One region of the Devosia oryziradicis genome, then DNA from elsewhere that is predicted to be linked to it. Evidence: predicted binding sites of a transcription regulator. Region 1 holds the regulator's gene; each other region holds the start of a gene.
What was found. Region 1 encodes LexA, which represses DNA repair genes until DNA is damaged. Its sites were predicted from a motif close to TGTTCNNNNTGTGTTCNG; they were not measured.
Positions count from the first base shown of each region.

Region 2: the regulator LexA is predicted to act here: its motif matches at 1,821-1,838, upstream of JI749_RS14465 (ATP-dependent helicase).
Region 3: the regulator LexA is predicted to act here: its motif matches at 1,257-1,274, upstream of JI749_RS15860 (PA0069 family radical SAM protein).

Region 1 covers NZ_CP068047.1:2,240,099-2,243,377, forward strand. Annotated here, with positions in the region: gene JI749_RS11225 (IlvD/Edd family dehydratase) at 1-404, shown strand, start outside; gene JI749_RS11230 (cold-shock protein) at 623-835, opposite strand; gene JI749_RS11235 (hypothetical protein) at 1,213-1,569, opposite strand; gene lexA (transcriptional repressor LexA) at 1,569-2,282, opposite strand; gene JI749_RS11245 (molybdopterin molybdotransferase MoeA) at 2,390-3,279, opposite strand, start outside.
Region 2 covers NZ_CP068047.1:2,895,641-2,898,919, reverse strand. Annotated here, with positions in the region: gene JI749_RS14465 (ATP-dependent helicase) at 1-1,782, opposite strand, end outside; gene JI749_RS14460 (NAD-glutamate dehydrogenase) at 2,003-3,279, opposite strand, start outside.
Region 3 covers NZ_CP068047.1:3,184,529-3,187,807, reverse strand. Annotated here, with positions in the region: gene JI749_RS15865 (HAD family hydrolase) at 1-46, shown strand, start outside; gene JI749_RS15860 (PA0069 family radical SAM protein) at 43-1,191, opposite strand; gene JI749_RS15855 (MDR family MFS transporter) at 1,629-3,119, shown strand.

The sequences.
Region 1 (3,279 bases):
TCGTCAACATGCGACCGCCTGCCTATCTGATCAAGAAGGGTGTCCATGCCCTGGCCTGCATCGGCGATGGCCGCCAGTCCGGCACGTCCGGCTCGCCGTCCATTCTCAACGCATCGCCGGAAGCGGCCGCGGGCGGCAACCTTGCCATCCTGCGGACCGGCGACCGGGTACGGATCGATCTCAACAAGGGTCAGGCCAATATCCTGATCTCGGACGAGGAGATCGCCAAGCGGCGTGCGGATCTGGAATCGATGGGTGGCTACAAGTATCCCAAGCACCAGACGCCGTGGCAGGAAATCCAGCGCGGCATCGTCGGCCAGCTGGGCGAAGGCGCCATCCTCAAGCCGGCAGAGAAGTACCAGCGCATTGCCCAGACCAACGGCGTGCCGCGCGACAACCACTGATCGCGCCGAAGCGTAACAAGGAGGGGGCTCGCGCCACGTGCGGGCCCCTTTGCTTTTCTTGCGCTGTATCGCCCATCCCCGTTCGCGGCTCTTCAGTCCAGACGAAGCGCTGGGGGCTTTCGGGCAGGAACCGGCCAAGGACAAACAAAAAGGCCACCGCTGGTTTCGCGATGGCCTCTCGTGAGCGGCGCCGAAGCGCGCTCGTCTTGCAATGGAGACTAGAGCAGGGTCAGGTTGGTCGCGGACTGCTTGCCGTCGCGGCCGGTTTCCAGCTCGTAGGTCACCTTGTCGTTCTCGTAGAGGCCCTGCAGGCCCGAACGCTGAACGGCGGAGATGTGGACGAAGGCGTCCTTGCCACCGTCTTCGGGCGAGATGAAGCCGAAGCCCTTGGTGGTGTTGAAGAATTTCACGGTGCCGGTGATGAGGGCCATGATAGGTTCCTTTATGCTCGTAACGAGCGGTTATCCGATGGCAACATGCCAAGGGGACATAACGTTCGCATGGTCGAGAAGGAAGCCACGGACCGGCTTGGCCGGCGTCAGGCAGCCGACTTAGGCTGAAAACGTATGGTACCTATGTGGCATGGAACGGATCGTTCTGCAAGATGGCCACCAGTAAGAGTTTGCAGATACTGCGCTTTACCGTTTCGGCGGCCCCAAATGCCAAGCAGAACCAGTCCTGCTCCGTCCTCAATAGTCTCGTTCGAACCATGCTGGCGGCGCAGAGCCAGAGCTGGTTGGGATCGCAAAATTCCGCAACGGTGGGCGCTCTTCGAGGCTGGCGACCCGTCGGCAAAGACAGCACTCATTCAGCGCAAAAGCGTCAGCCCGAATCCCTGGCCATCGCTGCCGATGGTCACCCAGCGACCGCTGACATCGCATTGCAGCAAGAGCGTGTCGTTGTTGCGAATGCCCACCACGGCGCCGACCGAAGACAATTCGCCCTCGAGCAGGCAGCCGATGACCGGCGCCCCGGCCTCGGCTTTTTGCCAGCCAGTGCCAGCCTGGCAGATGGAGACAGACTCACCCGCATTGATTCCAGCGCCCGGTGAAAAGGTCACGTCACCCACCCAGCAGCGGGTCTCCTTCACGCTTGCCTCCTGGGCGAGCGCAGGTCCCGCCGGCAGGGCCAGCAGCAGCAAGGCACCCAGCCAGGCGGCGCGCATCAATATTTCCGCAGCAGGCCAACCAGGCGGCCCTGCACCTTGACCCGGTCGGGTGGGAAGATGCGGGTTTCGTAGGCCGGGTTCGCCGCTTCGAGCGCCACCGTATTGCCCTTGCGGCGCAGGCGCTTGAGCGTGGCTTCCTCGTCGTCGACCAAGGCCACGATGATCTCGCCGGTCGAGGCCTGGTCCTGCTTCTTGATCAAGACGGTATCGCCATCAAAAATGCCGGCATCGATCATGGAGTCGCCGCGTACTTCGAGCGCGTAGTGCTCGCCGGCACCCAGCATTTCGGGCGGAACCATGATGGTGTGAGAGTGGCTCTGGATCGCCTCGATCGGCGTACCGGCCGCAATCCGGCCCATGACCGGAATGGCGACGGGTCGAACATAGTCCTCGGTCGCCGAAATACGCGAGGGCGGCGAAGCCACCTTGCCCAGATTGCCCTCGATGACCGATGGCTCGAAGCGCGCCTTGCGGCCGCCCAGCGACGGGTTCATCGAATCGGGAAGCTTGACTACCTCGAGCGCCCTGGCCCGGTTGGGCAGGCGGCGGATGAAGCCGCGCTCCTCCAGCGCCGTAATCAGCCGATGAATGCCCGACTTGGACGCCAGATCGAGCGCATCCTTCATCTCATCGAATGATGGCGGGATGCCGCTTTCCTTCATCCGTTCGTGGATGAACATCAGCAGCTCGTGTTGTTTGCGCGTCAGCATGGGCCCCTCGGGGAGAGAATCGGAACATAGGCAGAACGACTATATGTGTTCCAGTTATGTTCCGCAATATGCTTGCTGACGCACCAGTCTAGCGCCCAGTTGGACTGTCAGAACGCGTCGATGGACAGGGCTTCGATTGTGGTTCCCGCAGGTTGCCCCGGATCACCCTCTGGCTGGATGATCAACATGTTGGCGCCGCCCAGGGACGAGGTGTGTCCGCTGTCGGTCTGGGCGATCGGTTCGAGCTGCGGGCCGTTGGGCGTGTGCACGAGGCGGGCGCGCATGAAATGGCGTCGCGCGGTATTTGGCGGCGTTGCGGCGGCGAGCGGCAACCGCCAGGTTGGTGGTTCAGCGTATCCAAGCCAGCGGCGGAGAGCGGGCTTGATGAAGACGATCGCCGTGACCATGGCCGATACCGGATTACCCGGCAGGCCGAAAACCAGGGTTTTGCCACGGGTGCCAAACATCAGCGGCTTGCCCGGCCGCATGTTGATGCGCCAGAAGTCCAGGGTCACGCCCATCTCGAGCAGGAGCTCCTGGACGATATCATGGTCGCCGACGCTGGCGCCGCCCGTCGTGATCAGGATATCGAGGTCGCCAGCAAAGATGTCCGCCAGCTTCGAGCGCAGTTTTGCCCGCTCATCCCCGACGATGCCGTGATCATCAACGCTCTGCGCATAGGGGGAGAGCAGGGGGGCGAGGCCGTAGCTGTTGGAGGCGACGATCTGGTCGGGTCCCAGTGGGTCGCCTGGCAGAACCAGTTCGTCCCCAGTGGCCAGCAGGGCGATGCGCGGGCGCCTGGCGACGTTAAGTATGGCGCTGTTGGCAGCGGCAGCTACCGACAATTGCATCGCACCCATGCGTGTGCCCGGCGCGATCAGCTGTTGACCGCGCGCAAAATCGTTACCCCGCGGCCGCACGCTGTGACCGGGACGCGCGGGCGCCGTGAACGAAACATGGCTGCCGTCGACGAGGGCCTCTTCCTGCATGATGACGG
Region 2 (3,279 bases), 660 kb from region 1:
GCCGGTCCCCAGGTCCGAGGGAATGCAGCCGTCCACCACGTTGAGCACATGCACCGCCTTCCATTCCTGCCCCTTGGCCGAATGAATGGTGGAAAGGATCAGGTAGTCCTCGTCCAGATGCGGGACGCCCGACTGGTCGCTGGTTGCATCGGGCGGATCCAGCGTCAGCTCGGTCAAAAACCGCTCGCGGCTCGGATAGCCCCCCGCGATCTGTTCGAGCTGCATGATATCCTGCATGCGGATCGCAGCGTCCTCGTAGGCCTGCTCCATCAGCGGCTCATACCAGAGCCGCGCATAACCGAGCTCCAGGGGCCAGCCGGCATCCTTGCGCGACAGGCGGCCCAACATATCGACCAGGCCAGTCCAGCCCTCGGCGGCGCGCGGCGGCGCCGGAATTTCCCCCAGCACCCAGATCGGGTCCGGGCCGGTGGCCATGGCGTCGAGCACCTTGCCCGCCGTTCCGGGGCCGACGCCCGGCAGCAGTTGCAGCACCCGGAAGCCCGCCACCCGGTCGCGCGGATTTTCTGCCCAGCGCAAAATGGCCAGCAGGTCCTTGATGTGCGCCGCGTCGAGGAATTTGAGCCCGCCGAATTTGACGAACGGAATGTTGCGCCGGGTCAGCTCGATTTCCAGCGGTCCGGAATGGCTCGAGGTGCGGAACAGCACGGCCTGGTTCTTGAGCGACATGCCGCCCTCGCGCGCCTCCAGCACCTTGTGCACCACGTAGCGCGCCTGGTCCGCCTCGTCCCGCACCGTCACCAGCAGCGGCTTGGCGTCCGACAGGCGGTCGGTCCACAGGTTCTTGGTAAAACGCTCGCTGGCCATGTCGATCACGGCATTGGCCGCGCTGAGTATGGGCTGCGTCGAGCGGTAATTCCGGTCCAGCGTCACGATGTCGGCCGCTGGGGTGAATGCCGCTGGAAAATCGAGGATGTTGCGCACGGTGGCGGCGCGGAACGAATAGATAGACTGCGCGTCATCACCGACCACTGTCAGGCCTTCGCCGCCGGGTCGCATCGCGAGCAGCACGCTGGCCTGCAGCCGATTGGTGTCCTGGTACTCATCGACCAGAACATGATCGAATTTGCCCGACACGGCGGCCGCAATGCCAGGGTCGCTCATCATGCCGGCCCAATAGAGCAGCAGGTCATCGTAATCGAGCACGTTCTGCCGCTGCTTGGCCTCGACATAGGCGCCGAACAGCGTCCGCAATTCGCCCGCCCACATCGCGCACCAGGGAAACGTCTCTTTGAGCACAGTCTCCAATTCGCCCTGTGCGTTGACCACGCGGGAATAGATGGCCAGGCACGTCCCCTTGGTCGGAAACCGGCTCTTGGCTTCGCTCATGCCCAGCTCATGCCGAACCAGGTTCATCAGGTCCGCCGAGTCTTCCCGGTCATGGATGGTGAAAGCCGGATCGATGCCGATCTGTGCGGCGTGCTCGCGCAGCAGCCGGGCACCGATGCCATGGAACGTGCCCGCCCAGGTCAGCGCGTCCGTCAGCAAGCTCGAATTCTTGCCCATGACCTGGGCCGCGATTCGCTCTACCCGCCGGCTCATCTCGCTTGCTGCGCGCCGCGAGAATGTCATCAGCAGGATGCGCCTGGGGTCGGCGCCGTTCACCATCAGGTGCGCGACGCGATGAGCCAGTGTGTTGGTCTTTCCCGACCCGGCCCCCGCGATCACCAGCAGTGGCCCCGGCCGTTCCTGCCCGGTGCCATGCTCCACCGCCCGGCGTTGTTCCGGGTTGAGCGCATCGAGGTAGTTGAGGCTGGCGAGCACGAATCGAGACCTTGTGAGAGCGGACCCTCACACAAGGCTATTCTGCTTTTGTTCGCAATGGGTGAAGGAGGTCCCACTGCTTCAACTATCGCGATGTCATTCCGGCGAAGGCCGGAATCCAGGTCCGCATCCCACCTCGACCACAGCGCTCGCGGTGGATGCACAGCATGGATATCGGCTTTCGCCGGGATGACATCGTGGTTGGTAGAACCCTCGAGCCTCAAGCCTCCTGTGCAAGGTCCGCCAGCAAGCCTGCTGCCACCGAGAGCCGAGACACGGTCAACTCGCCCTGCGTCAGCTCCGCCACCGCGGCAGCCGTACGCGCGATAGCAGGTCTGGCGGCCCACCCGGCAAGGCCACCGTCGCTCTTTAGCACGTCGGCCGTCAGGTCGCGCTGCGCGCGCATGACATTGGCCAGCGCCCGGTCCAGCGCCATGCGGTCGAACCGGTCGCTGAGCTGGATGCCACGTCCCTGCTCGATGACCGGCCAGAGCTGGAACGCCGCGAACACCCCGAAAAAGGCCGCGGCGCCGTCGCCAACCGACACGCCAGACCGTTCGCTGACCAGCACGATGTCGCTGGCATAACTGAGCACCGGCAGCTCCGCGATCCGCCGGGCGGTTTCCCCCGGCACGCCCTTGGCCATCAGCTCTGCCACCCGGCCGGCAACGTCCTGCGCCAGCGAAGCGGGCAGGGTGGTGTCCAGCATCGACCGCAGGGCCGCTGCGCCTGCTGCATGCCGCTCGACGAGGGTCTTGAGGCCCTGCGTCACATCCGCGTTGCGCAGGAACCACAGGCTCTCCTGCCGCAGCACCTCCATCACCTCGGCATAGAGCGCCAGTTGTACCTTGCCGGCCACGGCGCCATCCAGCGCATCGATGGCGCTGTTGAGATCAGGCAGCCCATAGACGTCGCGCGTGGCGGCGTACGCCAGGGCGACCTCGCCGGGGCTGGCGCTGGTCGCTGCGGTCAGCTCGGTTACGAATGCCGGGCCGCCGCGATTGATCATGGCATTGGCCAATACGGTCGCGATCACTTCGCGCCTGAGCCGATGGTGGGCTACGGCGTCGGGATAGGTCTGGTGCAGCGTTTCCGGGAAATACCGATAGAGCTCTCCCGCCAGGTAGGCATCATCGATGCTCTTGCTCTCCAGCAGGTCGGCATAAAGCGTCAGCTTGGCATAAGCCAGGATGACCGCCAGCTCCGGTCTCGTGAGTGCCTTGCCCGTGGCTGCCCTCGCATCCAGCGCCGCATCGCCGGGTAGGAACTCCACCGCGCGATCCAGCAGCCCACGCTCCTCCAGTTGCCCGATAAGCTCACGATGGTCGGGCAGCTCGCTCAATCCTGCGCGCCGCGCCAGCGATATCGCCAGTCCCTGCATGTAGTTGTTGCGCAGGCAAAGCGCCGCGACCTCGTCGGTCATGGTCACGAGAAACGCGTTGCGCGCGGCAAGGTCCAACCGTCCATCGGCCAGCAGCGGCGCCAGCGCAATCTTGA
Region 3 (3,279 bases), 940 kb from region 1:
CGGGAGCGCATATCCCCAGCCCGGCCATCAGGGGTCGCGTTCCTAAAACAGGCTCATCTGCCTTTCCTCGAGCCGCGGCGCCACGAACAGGTCGGTGCGCAGGCCGGGCAGCTTTGTCTCGAGGCCATAGCGTTCGCGCGCCTTGTCGAAGCGCTGGCGCAGCAGGATGGCATAGGGGCCTTCGCCGGTCATCCGCGTGCCCCAGCGGGAGTCGTAGTCCTTGCCGCCACGTGTATCGCGCACCAGCGCCAGCACATGCCGCACGCGATCCGGGAAATGCCGCAGCAACCATTCGCGGAACACCTCGCGCACTTCGCCGGGCAGGCGCAGCAGGATCATCGAGGCGCTCACCGCTCCCTGGGCCGCCGCGGCGTCGAGGATGCGCTCCAGCTCCATGTCGTTGATCGCCGGGATCATCGGCGACGCGAACACCGCAGTGGGTACGCCCGCCTCGCTGAGCAGGCGAATTGCCTCGAGCCGGCGGGCAGGGGACGAAGCGCGCGGCTCCATCTTGCGGCTGAGCTTGTGGTCCATCGAAGTCATCGACACAGCGACCTTGACCAGTCCCAGCTTGGACAGTTCGGTCAGGATGTCGAGGTCGCGAATGATCAGCGCCGATTTGGTGGTGATCATGACCGGGTGGCGCGTCTCGAGCATGACTTCGAGGATGCCGCGCGTCAGCTTGTGCTTGCGCTCGGCAGGCTGGTAGGGGTCGGTATTGGTGCCCATGGCGATGGGCTTGACCTTGTAGCCCTTGGCTCCGAGCTCGGTACGCAGCGCCTCGACGGCGTTCACCTTCACATAGATGTCGCGTTCGAATTCGATGCCGGCCGAATGGCCGAGAAATGCATGGGTTGGCCGGGCAAAGCAGTAGGAGCAGCCATGCTCGCAGCCGCGATAGGCGTTGATCGAACGCTCGAAGCCGATATCGGGGCTGTCATTGCTGGTGATGATTGTCTTGGCGCGTTCGACATGCTCGACCGTCTGGAAGATGGACAGCGGCTCTACATTGTCCCAGCCGTCATCGAATCCCTCGCGCTTCTGCTTCTCGAAGCGACCGGTATGGTTGGACTGCGCGCCGCGCCCGCGGATGCGGTCGGGATCCAGCAGCTCACGCCGGGCCAGGTCGGCATCGCGGCTGCGGCTGAGTTTTTCCAACGCTTCGAATGACGGGGCCTGATAGAGGGCCATGAGACATCTCCTGTCGGCGCGTCGCAGTCGAATCTGCAGCGCGGATCAAGATGTAACACCTGGACCGGAACAAAACAAGAACGTTACCCAGATTGCGGGACGGGGTGCCGCCTTGCCGTGTCACATATGGGAAGCGCCTGCGGGAAATTGAAGGGCCGAAAACCGCCATTTGCAGGGCAGAATTGCATTTCTGCGGATGGACGGCGCGCGGGCAGAAGCCTAAACAGGCCGACCGCTCGGGCGGCTGCATATCGGCCGATATTGCTTAAGCGAAAAATTCACTATTGACCTGTGACCAGGCGCTAATTACTGAAGCGGACACTTAACAAAGTGCTGCTGACACAGCCTGTCGCAGAATCTTTCCAGAGTGGCGTCGAAATCATCGGACGCCGCTCGTCGTCTCGGTGACACGCAAATTCAAAGGTTGAGGGACCATCATGAGTACCGACGCAACGACATTTGACGCCGATCTGGCCGGCACACCGCAAGTGAGCCAGACCGACGCAGCTCGCAACAAGCTGGTCATCGCCCTGCTGCTGGTTTCCACCTTCGTGGTGTTTCTGAACGAAACCATCATGAGCGTGGCCATTCCACATCTGATGAAGGATCTGGGCGTCGCCGCAAGTGCCGCGCAGTGGCTGACCACCGCATTTCTTCTGACCATGGCAGTCGTCATTCCGGTGACGGGCTTCCTGCTGCAGCGCTTGAACACGCGCCCGATCTTCATCCTCTCGATGTCGATCTTCTCGGTCGGCACCCTGCTATGCGCGGTGTCGCCAGGCCTTGAACTGCTGGTCCTGGGTCGCGTGGTGCAGGCGGTCGGCACGGCCATCATGATGCCGCTGCTGATGACCACCGTCATGACCCTGGTGCCACCCGAGGCCCGTGGCAAGACCATGGGCAACATCTCTATCGTCATGTCGGTGGCCCCGGCCATCGGCCCGACCATTGGCGGCTTCATCCTCGCAAACTTTCACTGGCGCTGGATGTTCATCCTGGTTCTGCCGATCGCCATTGCGGCGCTCGCACTCGGCTTCCGCAAGATTCAGAATGTCTCGACGCCCCGCTATGCCCCGCTTGACGTGGTGTCGGTGATCGTGTCCGCCATTGCCTTTGGCGGCCTGATCTATGGCCTGTCCAGCTTCGGCGAAAGCTTTGCCCATCCCGATGAAGCAACGCTCGTGCCGCTCTGGCTTCCCATCGTCGTCGGTGTCGTCGCCATGGCGGCCTTCGTCTGGCGTCAGCTCGGTCTCCAGCGTGACAACAAGGCGCTGCTCGACCTGCGGGTCTTCCAATCGCGCAACTACACCGTTTCGGTCAGCATGATGCTCATCGCCATGATGACGCTGTTCGGCACGGTCATCCTGCTGCCCATCTACACCCAGAACGTTGTGGGCCTGAATACGCTCGAAACCGGCCTGCTGTTGCTGCCCGGCGGCCTCATCATGGGCCTGATGGGTCCTGTTGTCGGCCGTCTCTATGACAAGGTGGGTCCCACGGTCCTGGCCGTGCCCGGCGCCATCCTCGTCTCGGCCGTGATGTGGGCGCTCACCCTGGTGGGGCAGGACACCCCGGTCTGGAACCTGCTGGCCGGTCACATCGTGATCAGCATCGGCCTGGCGCTGATCTTCACGCCGGTCTTCACCTCGTCGATGGCCTCGGTGCGCATGGAGCTCTACTCCCACGCTTCGGCAGTCCTCGGCTCGGTGCAGCAACTGGCCGGTGCGGCAGGCATTGCGCTGTTCATCGCGCTGATGACCATCCGCACGGCCAGCCTGACGGCCGAGGGCCTGCCTCCGGTCGATGCCCTGGCGGGCGGTATCCGCCTGGCGTTCCTCACGGGCGCGATCATCTCGCTGTTCGCGGTGGTTGCCGCCTTCTTCATCCGCAAGCCGGAAGGCGGCGCGGGCATGAGCCACGGCCACTGACATCCCGGCTAAACTGCAAAGCGGCGCCCACACGGGCGCCGTTTCTGTTTCAGTTTACCGATCGGACCAACCAGCCGTTAAGGCTCACCGCAATCTGTCCTGTTCGCTAAACAATCCAGACACTTGGCCTTGCCACTATGCGCGCAATTCGCAACCAGCG